DNA from 4 places in the Blautia acetica genome. Region 2 is predicted to be linked to each of the others. Evidence: riboswitches for the same ligand, from Rfam matches in the RefSeq annotation. Region 2 holds a riboswitch; each other region holds the start of a gene.

Region 1 (3,223 bases), on a different contig from region 2:
AACAGAAAGCCTTTTTTTCTGAAATGAATTATTTTCCTATTTCTGTTACTTTCTGCAGGTTGCAGCAAAATTTTCTTGTCATTTTTTTAGATTCTGTTACTATTTCCGCATTACAAAGTGGGATTCTTCCATTGACGAAACTGCAGATTTGTTTTAGACTATACTCGATTTTGCATTTTCAATTTTAAAAAGAGGGGGACTTATCATTGTTTCAAGACAAAACTCAAAACAGACAATTTCTGTGCAGCTACGGCGTCTTCATCATAAATGGTATGCTTGCACTCTCCATTGGCTCACTCCTGCCTTATATCCGGGATTCCCGGGGACTGGCCTATGCTTTTTGCGGTATGATTGTCAGCCTTCATTCCGTAGGAAATCTGATTTCCAGCTTTGCCTGCGGCGCTTTATCCGAGGTCTGGGGAAGAAAGAAAAGCATTCTTTTTTTCAATTCTTTCATTGCCCTTTCCTACCTGGTCATTCTTCTTTCTGACAATAATTTTATGTTGGCACTGGCCTTTTTCCTCACCGGTATGGCCCGGGGCGCTACCAGTAATTTTTGCAACACCTCCATTAACGAACTGGCTCCCGGTAAGGCATCGCTCTTAAATGGCCTGCATGCCATGTTTGCTGTCGGCGCCTTTACTTTCCCGCTTCTGCTGCTTGCCATGACGCGGACAAACAGCGATAACTGGATTTACGCCTGTTCTTTCATGCTGATTATGGGGGTTTTAAGCTGGGTCATGTATTTTATGATTCCTGATTCTGTTAAAGAAAAAAAAGAAGAACAGATAAAAAAAGCTGCTGATTTTGCTTTTTTCAAAGAACCGCTGTTTTATCTCTGCACACTGACTCTTTTCTTCTATCTCTGTGCAGAACAGGGAGTAATTGGCTGGATGATTACTTACTTTAAGGATACCGGACTGCTGCCCGCATCTCTTTCTCAGGTCACGGCCAGCCTTTTATGGGTCATGATTCTAGCTGGCCGCCTTTTAACGGCTTGGCTTTCCACCAGAGTTCATAAGGAATGGCTGCTGCTTGTCATGGGCTTCGGACTGGTGGGATTTTTAATCCTACTGCTGTTCAGTTCCACTACACCGCTGATTCTTGTGGGAATTATGGGCTTTGGCTTCAGTATGGCAGGGCTTTATCCCACTACGGTTTCCTTTTCCGGAAGCCTTATCCAAAAATATTCTCTGGCCTGGAGTTTCATTCTCACTCTTGCCAGTTTCGGCTCTATTCTCATGCCGTCCATTATCGGTAAAATTGCAGAAACTGCCGGTATTTACTATGGTATGCAATCCATTATTGCAGTTGTGGTCATTGACCTGGTTTGCATTCTTCTGCTGGTAAGACATATACGAAAAATGAGAAAAAGTGCGCTTTAAAAAATGCAGTTAAGGGGTTTTTTAAGATTTAGAGCTTAAAAATCGGTATTTACCGACACCCCTTCCTGCATTTCTTTTATACAACTTTATATCCATGGTGTCCGGCAGAAACAGTACAAACTCATCGCCTCCAACCCTGCAGGCCAAGTCATAAAAGGAACAGCAATAAAAATTTCCTGTTTGTTTCCATCAAACTGAACATTAGAAATAGAAATGTCTGTCAGACAATGCACTTTCCCATTTTCCTTTTTATATTTTTTCCCATAAATACTATAACTTGAAATTTCCCGCTGAATTGCGGATAAGAGACTATGTAGAAATCTTTTTGATGGACACTCCCTGATTCCGGTCACGAAGCTTTCCTGCTCTCTGCGGAGGATGCGCGGTTTTGTTTGTTGCGGGAAAACAAAACCTGTAAACAGCCAAACAGGAAACATAGAATCAGGGAATATACCACCTGCCATTTAATCAATGCATAATTCTATAAGTTCAGGTTCACCTTTCGGCAATTCCATAAAAAAATCCACCTTCCTTGTGAAAGCGGACTCGTCAACTGTCTGTAAACAGTGTGAGGGATTTCAAACTTTGCACGGAAGTTATCACCTTACTACTACTAAGCAGGTTTCCTGACTCATGGCTCATCGCTTTGCCGCTCCTTCTCGTACTGCTTCGTACAATGGACTTCTGCGGCATCACTCCCCAAATACAGTGACCGGATCGCTCAGGACTCACACCTGATTCCCTTTTCACCAGTGTTGTGCGGTCAACACGGTGCACTTAATAGGTTTATGGAATTATACATTGATTATAATACCATTGCCTCCAAGCCGCGTCAAGCACTTTTCCTAATTTTCTCCTGTTTTTTGCTGTTCTCTTCGGCGTTTTGTCATAAGCCCGCCGATACGTCCCGTTTCCTTTGCAGACAGGCTTTTCCAGCCATTTGCAGCTACCCGGTCCAAAAGTCCCAGTTCTCCGGCAATTTCATATTTTATTTTTTCCTCTTCCGGAATATTGTTTAAATCAATTTTTTCTTCTTTTTTCTTTGCCATAAAAAAGCCACACTCCTTTCTAACTGGAGTATGACCCTTTTTTCTCACTTTATACCGTCTGTAAATTTTATTTTGGAATTACAATGGCTGCAATGATATAAGCCACAATTCCTGTGCCGCAGTTCATGCAGGTCAAGATAATCCATGCCAGCCTTATTAAAGTAGGGTCAATATTAAAATATTCTGCAATTCCTCCGCAGACCCCTGCCAACATATAATTTACAGAGGAACGATACAATCTTTTATCAGACATATGATAACTCCTTTCCTTGCTTCTATTTTTTATTTACTTTCAAACTCGATTTCCATATTTCCCATATCATTTGACACGTCTATGGTCTTTTGGCTGTCCGCATTTCCGAAAACGCCTTCCTGGTAACCCACATACTCCTTTCCATCCAGAACCAGATTGCCGCTGTCGCTTTCTGCATAAACGGTATAATCGTTTAGTTTTCCGGCACATTTCACCTGGAGATTTCCGGTGGAACACTCTATTTCTCCTGTTTGAAATTCCAGATACTCTGCCTGCACACTTCCGGTATCTGTTTCCAGATAAGCCTTATCGGTCCGCAGTTTTCCCACTGTTTTTATCTGAGCCGTATCGGAAACCAGCTCCAGATCTTTGAATGTTTTATTTTCCGGTACTTCTATCACAAGTTTTGTCTTTTCGCTGTCATGGTCGCCTTCGGCTTCTATATACAATTCCTTATTATCGGAGCTGCGGCTTACCGTATCGTCTTCCCGGACTCCCAGAATCCGAATGGTATTTCCCGTGGTTGTACGGATTTC
Region 2 (3,223 bases):
GAAAAAGCTATTACAGAAACAAGAACAGCTTATAATGCTTTGACAGATGCTCAGAAGAATTTGGTAGGAGAAGACAATCTTGCAAAGCTCACCACTGCAGAGAAGAAACTGGCAGAACTGAAAGAGCAGGCAGAAAATCAGAAGAAAGACCAGGCGGCAGCAGATGCAGCTGCAGGTAAGATTGATGCTATCGGGGATAAGATTACTCTGGAAAGCAAAGCAGCCATTGAAGCAGCCAGAAAAGCCTATGACGCTTTGACAGATGCTCAGAAGAAGCTGGTAAGCAAAGAAACTCTTGCCAAGTTGGAAAAAGCAGAGGAAGAGTTGAAGAAACTGGAAGATAACAACCAGAATCCAAACCCAAACCCAGGCAAACCGGAAAGTGTAAAAATGCTGGTAAATGAAAAATACGGCGTGAAACTGGAAGGAGAGGGTCTGACCTCTGATATGGAACTGGCAGTTACTCCAATCGGAAAAGACAATGCAGACGTAGAAAAGATGAGAAAAGAAATTGCTTCTGACAAATCCGTATTCCGTCTGTACAACATCAAACTCACAAAGAATGGAAAAGAAATCGAACTTCCGTCTGCGTGTGTATTATCCATTCCGGTAGGAAAGGATTATAATGGCAAAGAATTGACTGTACTTCACTGCAGCGATTCCAAAGTGGAAAAACTGACCGGAAAGGTAACCGATGAAGCTGTTTCGGTAGAGGTAAAGAGCTTAGACAGCTTTGGCGTAGTCATTGACACACCGGCCTCCAACGGAAACAATGGTTCCGGAAACCATGGAAATAACGGCAGCAATGGAAGTGGAAACAATGGAAGCGGAAACAGTGGAAGCGGTACATTAAAAGGCACAGGTGCCAAGACAGGTGATGAAGCACCAATCAGCGTTCTGCTGCTCATGCTGGCAGTATCCGCGGCAGCTTTTGGAACAGCTGTTTATAAGAAAAATAGACAGCAGATGAAATAAGGACAGCAAAAACGGCAAAGTTCTTCGGGACTTTGCTGTTTTTTACAAATTCCTTGACATTTTCTGCCTGTTTGTGTAGTATGGTAATAGATTCATAACTGCATACACATGATGGTCTCTGCACGCAGAAAATGCAGAGTTAAAAGGGAAATCGGTGGAAGTCCGATACAGTTGCCTCTGCTGTGATGTTGACGAAGAAACAGTTGCCATTGAACTTACAAGAAGTTTGAGAAGGCGTTTCCGAGGGTGAGACTAAGTCAGAATATCTGCCATTATTTTAAAAATATTTCCGGGCGGAGGAGATTTTGTTGTTGTATGCATTTTAAAATTTCATAATTCAAAAGAACAGAGTTCCTTTACCGGAAAATGGTGAGGGGGCTCTTTTTTATGTGTATCAGGAAAGATAGAGGAAGGATGAGAGCATGAACAGAAAAAAATTAAAGCTTGTAGTGTCAGCCATGTCCATTCTGCTGGCAGTGCAGTCTCCGGGGGCAGTTCTGGCAGATACAGGACAGGAGACAGCTGTGGAGGCACAGGTTTCCACAGAAGAAACGGTATCAGAACCGGGTACGGAAGAAATATTAAACGGCATGGGCACAGAAATCACACAGGAGTCTGAAGGTTATCAGGAGGAAATCCTTCCGGGAACTGCGGATGAGGTGCTGCCGGGAACCGGAGAAGAGGAAAGTCAGATTTTGCGGGGGACTGCAGACATTGCCGAGGCCCAAAATCCTACCGTCCAGGAAGCTCTTGATAAGGCGGAAAAGTATCTGCAGTCTGCGGTGACTTCTCCGGTGGTGGATACTATTGGAGGCGAATGGTCTGTGATGGCCATGGCCAGAGCCGGATACTTGAGCGACACGGCAAAAGCAAATTATCTGGCAAATTTATATATGAAACTAGATGACACAAACGGAGTGCTTCACAACGCAAAATATACGGAATATTCCAGAGTCATCATGGCGCTGTCCTCTATTGGAACAGACCCTTCCCGGATAAATGGCTATAATCTGCTGAAGCCATTAGCAAAATTTGAGAAGGTGAATCAACAGGGCATTAACGGAACTATTTTTGCCCTGATTGCGCTGGATACGAAAGATTACGAAATTCCTGAGCGAGAAGGAGAAGGAACCCAGACTACCCGGGAAAATCTGATTCAGAAAATCCTTTCACAGGAACTTTCCGGCGGCGGCTGGGCTTTGCAGGGGAAAGTGGCAGACCCGGATATTACTGCTATGGCTATGCAGGCGCTGGCGCCGTATAAAGAACGGGCAGACGTTGGTGCGGCTTTAAACCGGGGATTGGATAAGCTGGCTTCCATGCAGGACGCAGACGGCGGATACGGCAGTTCTTACATTTCTGAAGGGGAAGAACCGGTAAAAAATCTGGAGAGTACGGCACAGGTCGTGATTGCTCTGTCAGCCATTGATGTATCTCTTTTGGAACAGGATAAATTTATGAAAAACGGAAAAACCCTGCTGGATGAAATCCTGAGATTCCAAAAAGAAGACGGTTCTTTTGAGCATATAAAAGGCGGCGGCAGTGATGCCATGGCAACCGACCAGGGAACTTTAGCCCTTCTGGCCTGGTCCAGGGCGGTAAACGGGCAGACCAGTCTGTACGACATGACAGATACAGAGACCCCCGATGAGGGAACGGAATCGGAAGAAAATATAGAGGCCTTCCGCAGTAAACTGAATGCGCTGCCGGAACAGATTACACTTGCAGAAAAACAAAGGGTTTATAATCTCAAAGTCGAACTGGAACTTTTGAAAGACTTTGAAGAAAAAGAAAGTTTCCGCAACATTTTGCAGGCAAAGGGAGAAGAAATAGACAGACAGGAAGCAGAAGTAGAAGCGTTGGATCATCGCATCTGGAATGAGTTAAATCCTTTGAAGATTACTTTAAAAGAAAAAGATACCGTGGAAGAACTGCTTTCTATTTATCATACGCTTCCCGAAAATAATAAGTCTTTTGTCACAAGAATCGATGACTTGAGAATTGCAGAAAGCATTGTGGACAAGCTGGAGAGAGGCATTATTGGAAAGGAAATTTTTGAGAAAGCCCAGGCTTCCAGAATGGATTATATTTATGAAGGAGAAGGCTACACCATTCGCGTAAAAGGAAAGAAGATAGCAGAACCGGCGGATATGAATGCAGAGGTGGAAATTCAGCAGAAAGAAGACGCCCTGCAGTTTGCGCTGAAACACGAAGGCGCGCTTCCCGGTGAAGTGGAAATTTCCATGCC
Region 3 (3,223 bases), on a different contig from region 2:
GTTTCCAAGGGGAATGGCAAAGAAATCCATGGGGACCTGTTTTAAATTGAACATAATGGCTATGGTACTTAAAAACAAAAATGCCAGAGGTACGGTGAGAAACTTAAGATAACGCAAAACAGGGACTCCCCCTTTCCAAACGGTAAGAATCCCTGTCACAGCTAATACGATACCTGCCACCGCAGTCGAACGACTCATTACACAGATACACAGTGTAATCACTGCAAAGGCAAATTTCTCACTGGCATTTTCATATCTAAGCCGGGAATTGTAACACAGCTTATCAATGACTATCATAGAAACTCCTTTCGCCAGAGAACTTTAGTTTTCATCTTTCATCCATTTTTTACGCTCTACAAAACGTCCCATAAAAAAGGCAATGACGCCTACGCCAATACCGGTCTGGAGACAGAAGAGCAGGCTTTCCACTTCGCCGGGAAGTTCTCCGCCAATGAGCTTTTCAAAAATGGGGGTTGCCCAGGGTTCATAGGAGGAATCCACTTCCTCTACCACGGTGCTTCCGGCATCGTCGGAACCGCCGAATTCCGCGTCTTTTAAGACAAACAGCGGAACAAATGCAATTAAGAAAATAACCAGAATGGCCAGAATGACTTTTTTCTTCATCTTATTTTCCCTCCTTTAAATAACCAATCGCACGAAGTTCCGGTTTAGCATAGGTTTCCAGACCCATGATAATCAATACCGTGATGACGCCTTCAATAAGAGCCAGAGGAACCTGTGTAGGTGCAAATACCAGCAGGAATTTGCCTACTGCAGCGCCAAAGGTGGTATCCGCATGATGGGCAAGAGCCATCTGTACCGCAGTCACGCAGTATGTAAATAAGTCACCTAAAAATGCGGCCAAAAATACACAGACTTTTTTATCCACATTGGCCTTTTTCAGCACAACATAAAGACCATAAGATACAAAAGGTCCTGCGATTGCCATGGAGAATGTGTTTGCTCCAATCGTAGTCAGTCCGCCGTGTGCCAGTAAAATAGCCTGGAACAGGAGAACAATCAGCCCCAGAATGGAAACGGCAGACGGGCCAAACAGAATTGCTCCAAGCCCGGTGCCTGTCATGTGAGAACAGCTTCCGGTTACGGAAGGAATCTTCAAGGAAGAAATTACAAAGACAAAGGCGCCGGACATAGCCAGCAGGGTGACCAGATTTCGGTGTTCGTTTAAAGTTTTTTTGATAGACATGAATCCTGCAATGAGAAACGGTACGCACAGGACACCCCATGCGATGCAGAATCCTCCCGGAAGGTAACCTTCCATAATGTGCATGGCACTGACGGTTGGGACAATGCCGAAGGTAAGCGCAAAGGCGCTTGCCAGTACCAGAATACGTTTTTGATTTTTACTCATTTTTCTTCTCCCTTCTGATTTGCATGAATAAAATAAAAAACCTGTACGGCAGGGACCGACAGGCATCAGAAGAACAAGAGGTTATAGCAAGGTGAATTGATATGCTATGAGCCAACCTGTTCTTACACAAGGCCATCGTTCGTAACCTGTGTAAATCGCATGTATAAGGCAGGTCTTCTGACTCAGGTATCTTTGCTGCATTTTGCCTTCCCATTACAACAGTGGCATATTAAAATACAGCTCCTCCATTACAGCGGCGTGACCGTGTAAGATTTTCACTTAACTTTCCTATTCTCCTGCATAGCAGGCACCGTTATACATTCAATTCTTGTTCCATTGTAGCATATAGGGAAATTTTGTCAATGTTTTGTCAAATGAAATTGTACAAAAATCACAAAATACTTAAGTTGCACCCAAAAGAATTCTATGCTAAGATGAAAAAAGATTTTTAAGAAAAGCAACAAAAGATATGGGAGATTAAAAAACAATGAGTATTTCCATGATTGGCATTGACTACAGCAGAGCAGCCGTGGACATCCGCGCACAGTTTTCTTTTACCAAGAAAAACGCTGTAGCTGCAATGGAACATTTAAAGGAAGAACCGGGCATTGCAGGCTGTATTATTTTGTCTACCTGCAACCGAATGGAAATTTGGGCAAGCACCACGGAAGACTGGCAGGGTTCTCTCTATGAATTTTTGTGCCGGGAAAAAGGGAAAGAACCGGCAGAATATGCACAGTATTTTGCGGAAAGGACAGAAGAGGAAGCAGTAGAACATCTTTTTTATCTTACCAGCGGTCTGAAATCCCAGATTCTGGCAGAAGACCAGATCATTACCCAGGTAAAGGATGCTCTGAGTTTGTCCAGGGAAGCCTACTGCACGGACAATGTGCTGGAGGTACTGTTTCGCATGGCGGTGACGGCAGCCAAGAAGGTAAAGACAAAAGTCATCTTTTCCAGGGGCAACAGTTCCGTGATTCATCAAGCCATTCACTGCCTGGAGGAAAAGGGCTTTTCCTTGTCTGGCAAAACCTGCATGGTTATCGGAAACGGAGAAATGGGCAAGGTGGCGGCGCTGGCTCTTAGAGAAGCAGGTGCAGAGGTGACGGTTACGGTGCGCCAGTATCGAAGCGGCATTGTCAATATCCCCAAGGGCTGTGAGCGGATTAATTACGGTGACCGGGGAGAATTTCTGCCTCAGTGCGATTTGGTTGTCAGCGCTACGGCCAGTCCTAACTATACACTGACCAGGGAGCTTCTGGAAACCGTCCCGCCCGTGGAACATCTGGTATTGATTGATTTGGCCGTACCAAGAGATATTGAACCCTCTGCCGGAGAACTTTCCGGTATTACCCTGTACGACATAGACAGCTTTAAGATTGATGCGGTTTCTCCGAAGCTGCAGCAGAGTCTGGAAAAAGCCGGGGAAATTTTGCAGGAACAGATGGAGGATTTTTACAACTGGTATGGCGGCAGAGACTTAATTCCCAGAATCCAGGACATTAAGGCAGAGGCGGTGCAGGATTTAAATCTCCGGATACTGAAAATTCTGCGGAAAACTCCCATGGAAGAAAAAGACCGGGAAAATCTGCTGCAGGCCATTGATACAGCTGCGGCAAAGGTGGTTAACAAAATGATGTTCGGGCTGAAGGATTCTCTGGAAGAAAAGGAATTTTTAAACTGCGTGGAAGGACTGGAAAAACTGTATGAAAACTGAAAAGGAAAATAAAAAATTTTTTCCTGTGTTTATAGACCTGAGCACAAAGAGAGTCGTAGTGTTTGGCGCGGGGAAGATTGCCACAAGGAGAGCAGAGACGCTGCTGTCTTTTGCAGGGGAGCTTATCGTCATTG
Region 4 (3,223 bases), on a different contig from region 2:
AAATCTTATGCAGAAAAAGCTGTGTATGGCACTGAAATTAAAGAGGGTGACTGCGCCGCTGTTTGTAGACCCGGCTTCTGGTCTGAACGACGACTTAAATGGCGTGGAACGCCCGGTTACCTTTGATATTCCGGACGCAGGAGTAAATGCACAGGTGGTACATTCTCTGGCGAAATGGAAACGTATGGCGCTGTACCGTTACGATTTTCATGTAGGTAAGGGACTTCTCACCGACATGAACGCAGTACGCAGGGATGAAGAACTGGATAATCTGCATTCTGTTTATGTAGACCAGTGGGACTGGGAAAAAATCATTACCAGAGAAGACCGGAATCCGGAATACCTGAAAAATACAGTGAATCGTATTGTGGGTGCCATCTGTAATGCCCTGGATGAAATTAAATACCAGTATGAGCATTTGGACACAGAGCTTTCCAGAGAAGTTTCTTTTATTACCACACAGGAACTGGAAGATTTATACCCTGATTTCACACCAAAGGAAAGGGAAAATGCCTATACAAAAGAGCATAAAACCGTGTGCATTATGCAGATTGGAGATGTGCTGGCCTCAGGGCAGAAACATGACGGAAGAGCGCCGGATTATGACGACTGGAAATTAAATTGTGATATTCTCTTCTGGCACGAACCTCTGCAGTGTGCGCTGGAGATTTCTTCCATGGGAATTCGTGTGGACGAAAAAGCCCTGGATGAGCAGCTTACCAAAGCAGGCTGTGATGACAGAAGAAATCTTCCTTTCCACAAAATGCTGCTGGAGGGAAAACTGCCTCTGACCATTGGCGGCGGTATCGGACAGTCCCGGATTTGTATGCTGCTTCTGAAAAAAGCCCATGTGGGAGAGGTACAGGCCTCTCTTTGGGATGAAGAGACATTGAAAGCCTGTGAAAAGGCGGGAATCGAAATTCTTTAACTTTCTTGCAACTTTTGCCGGAATGTGTTAGATTAAGGATGTTTAAACAAAGAATGGTTCTGTTGAGTGAATAATTTTGCGAAATTATCTGAAAAGGGAACGAAGTGAGAATCTTCGACGGTCCGGCCACTGTAAACAGGGAGTCTGCTTCAGAGACGCCATTGCATACAAATATGTGAGAAGGCAGAAGCAGATGAGGAGCTGTAAGTCAGGAGACCTGCTTGGCAGAAAAAGATGAAACTTCCGGGTAAAAGTGCACATCTATAAAACCGCAGGCGAGGGATTTGCGGAAGAAAAGGTCTGTTTTTCTTTTTACAGGAAAGGCAGGCCTTTTCGTTTACGCGGATGGAAAGGCGAAAGGAGCAGTACGACAATGAAGAAAAAAGCAGTATGCAGCAAAGTGACCGCCATTTTACTGGCCGCAGGTATGACAATGGGAATGACTGCCTGCCAGGGAAACAGCAGCGACAGTACAGAGGAACAGAGAAGAAGCGCGGAAAGTATTAAAGAAGACAACCAGGCAGAGAACAGTGCTTCCGCAAAAGAGGAAGACCCACAGACAGAAAATACGAAAAAGACGGAATATCCGCTGACGATTACCACTTACGGTAAAGATGGAAAGGAATACTCCACAACTTACGAAAAAGCGCCTGAAAAAGTGCTGGCTGTGTATCAGGGCTGTATAGAAACCATGCTGGAGCTGGGGCTGGAAGACCATCTTGCGGCCACGGCAGGTCTGGACAATGAGGTTCCCGAAGCACAGAAATCCGCTTTTTCCAAGGTGAAATATTTAGATGAATTTACACCCTCTAAGGAAACCGTTACCATGCTGGAGCCGGATATGATTTTTTCCTGGAGTTCTCTTTTCGGAGACAAAACACTGGGAGACGCACAGGAATGGATTGACAAGGGAACGAATGTATACATCAGCAGCAACACGGCAGTGGCAGAAAAATCTCTGGAGAATGAATATACGGATATTCTGAACATGGGAAAGATTTTCGATGTACAGGATAAGGCGGAAGGAATTGTAAATGAAATGAAGGATACCATAGCAACCGTGAAAGAGGAGACAAAGGGAGAGACGGAAAAGCCTTCCGTGCTGGTACTGGAATCAGGAAAGGACGGATTTACCAATTATGGACAGGACTCTCTTGCGGGAGATATGGTAACACAGCTTGGGGGAACACTGGCGAATCCGGATGGTTCTTCTCTCGGAAAAGAAGATGTGATTACCGCCAATCCGGATGTGATTTTTGTAGTATATATGCCATATTCCGGAGATGACCCGGAAACGGTGAAGCAGGAAAAGCTGAATGTACTCCTGGAGGACGAGACTTATGCAAGTCTGGATGCAGTGAAAAATCAGAGAGTGGTACCCATTATGCTCAGCGAAATGTATGCCAGTGCAACAAGGACACAGGACGGTATTGAAACCATTGCAAAAGGACTTTATCCGGATTTGAAATTAGGAGAATAGAGGTGCAGGTGCTGTGACAAAGAAGGGCTTAAAAACTTCTGCTTATAGGGTGGCTGTCCTTGCATTGGTGGCGGGGCTGGTATTTTCAATACTGGCCTCCATTACGTTTGGAAATGCAGATATTTCTATAAAAGAAGTGTATCGCGTTATTTTTTACGAAATTTTTCATATAGATGCTCTGTCCGAGTATTCCGGGGGAGCTGTGCATGATGTGGTATGGCTCATACGGTTTCCCAGAGTTCTTTTGGCTGCTGCGGTAGGAATGGCACTTTCCATTTGCGGTGTTGTTATGCAGGCTGTGGTGAAAAATCCGCTGGCAGACCCTTATGTACTGGGGGTATCTTCCGGGGCTTATCTGGGAGCGGCGCTGGCCATTATGCTGGGAGTTGGTTCCGCTCTTGGTGACAATGCGGTAGGTATTCTGGCCTTTGCAGGGGCTGTGCTGGCTTCTTTTGCAGTTTTGTTTATATCCGGCATGGGAGGCCGGTCAAATGCCGGAAAACTGATTCTGGCAGGTATGGCTGTGAGTTCGGTCTGCGCGGCTTTTGCCAACTTCATTATCTATATTGCCCAGGATAAAAACGCTACGGCAGAAATTACATACTGGAGTATGGGAAGTCTGGCTTCTGCAGACTGGGACAATATCCGGATACTGCTGCCCATGATACTGGTTATCTCTGCTGTGTTCTGGAGTCAGTACCGGAAGCTGAACCTTATGCTGTTAGGCGATGAAACGGCCATTACGCTGGGAACGGATTTGCATACAACCAGAATTTTTTGTATGCTGCTGTCTGCGCTTATGGTAGGCTTTACGG

What was found. Region 2 has a riboswitch for cobalamin ahead of WBS51_RS10625 (prenyltransferase/squalene oxidase repeat-containing protein). Riboswitches for the same ligand answer to the same signal wherever they lie in the genome.
Region 1: another riboswitch for cobalamin. It lies ahead of WBS51_RS04565 (hypothetical protein); the one in region 2 lies ahead of WBS51_RS10625 (prenyltransferase/squalene oxidase repeat-containing protein).
Region 3: another riboswitch for cobalamin. It lies ahead of WBS51_RS08470 (energy-coupling factor ABC transporter permease); the one in region 2 lies ahead of WBS51_RS10625 (prenyltransferase/squalene oxidase repeat-containing protein).
Region 4: another riboswitch for cobalamin. It lies ahead of WBS51_RS05515 (ABC transporter substrate-binding protein); the one in region 2 lies ahead of WBS51_RS10625 (prenyltransferase/squalene oxidase repeat-containing protein).

What each region holds. Positions count from the first base shown of each region.
Region 1 covers NZ_JBBEWO010000004.1:178,411-181,633, reverse strand. Annotated here, with positions in the region: gene WBS51_RS04570 (MFS transporter) at 207-1,385, shown strand; gene WBS51_RS04565 (hypothetical protein) at 1,472-1,849, opposite strand; cobalamin riboswitch at 1,985-2,181, opposite strand; gene WBS51_RS04560 (small, acid-soluble spore protein, alpha/beta type) at 2,231-2,434, opposite strand; gene WBS51_RS04555 (PspC domain-containing protein) at 2,502-2,687, opposite strand; gene WBS51_RS04550 (DUF4097 family beta strand repeat-containing protein) at 2,717-3,223, opposite strand, start outside.
Region 2 covers NZ_JBBEWO010000015.1:12,761-15,983, forward strand. Annotated here, with positions in the region: gene WBS51_RS10620 (DUF4430 domain-containing protein) at 1-975, shown strand, start outside; cobalamin riboswitch at 1,071-1,263, shown strand; gene WBS51_RS10625 (prenyltransferase/squalene oxidase repeat-containing protein) at 1,398-3,223, shown strand, end outside.
Region 3 covers NZ_JBBEWO010000010.1:64,952-68,174, reverse strand. Annotated here, with positions in the region: gene cbiQ (cobalt ECF transporter T component CbiQ) at 1-297, opposite strand, end outside; gene WBS51_RS08475 (energy-coupling factor ABC transporter substrate-binding protein) at 322-624, opposite strand; gene WBS51_RS08470 (energy-coupling factor ABC transporter permease) at 626-1,372, opposite strand; cobalamin riboswitch at 1,523-1,703, opposite strand; gene hemA (glutamyl-tRNA reductase) at 1,860-3,089, shown strand; gene WBS51_RS08460 (precorrin-2 dehydrogenase/sirohydrochlorin ferrochelatase family protein) at 3,115-3,223, shown strand, end outside.
Region 4 covers NZ_JBBEWO010000005.1:160,233-163,455, reverse strand. Annotated here, with positions in the region: gene asnA (aspartate--ammonia ligase) at 1-928, shown strand, start outside; cobalamin riboswitch at 976-1,167, shown strand; gene WBS51_RS05515 (ABC transporter substrate-binding protein) at 1,302-2,408, shown strand; gene WBS51_RS05510 (FecCD family ABC transporter permease) at 2,422-3,223, shown strand, end outside.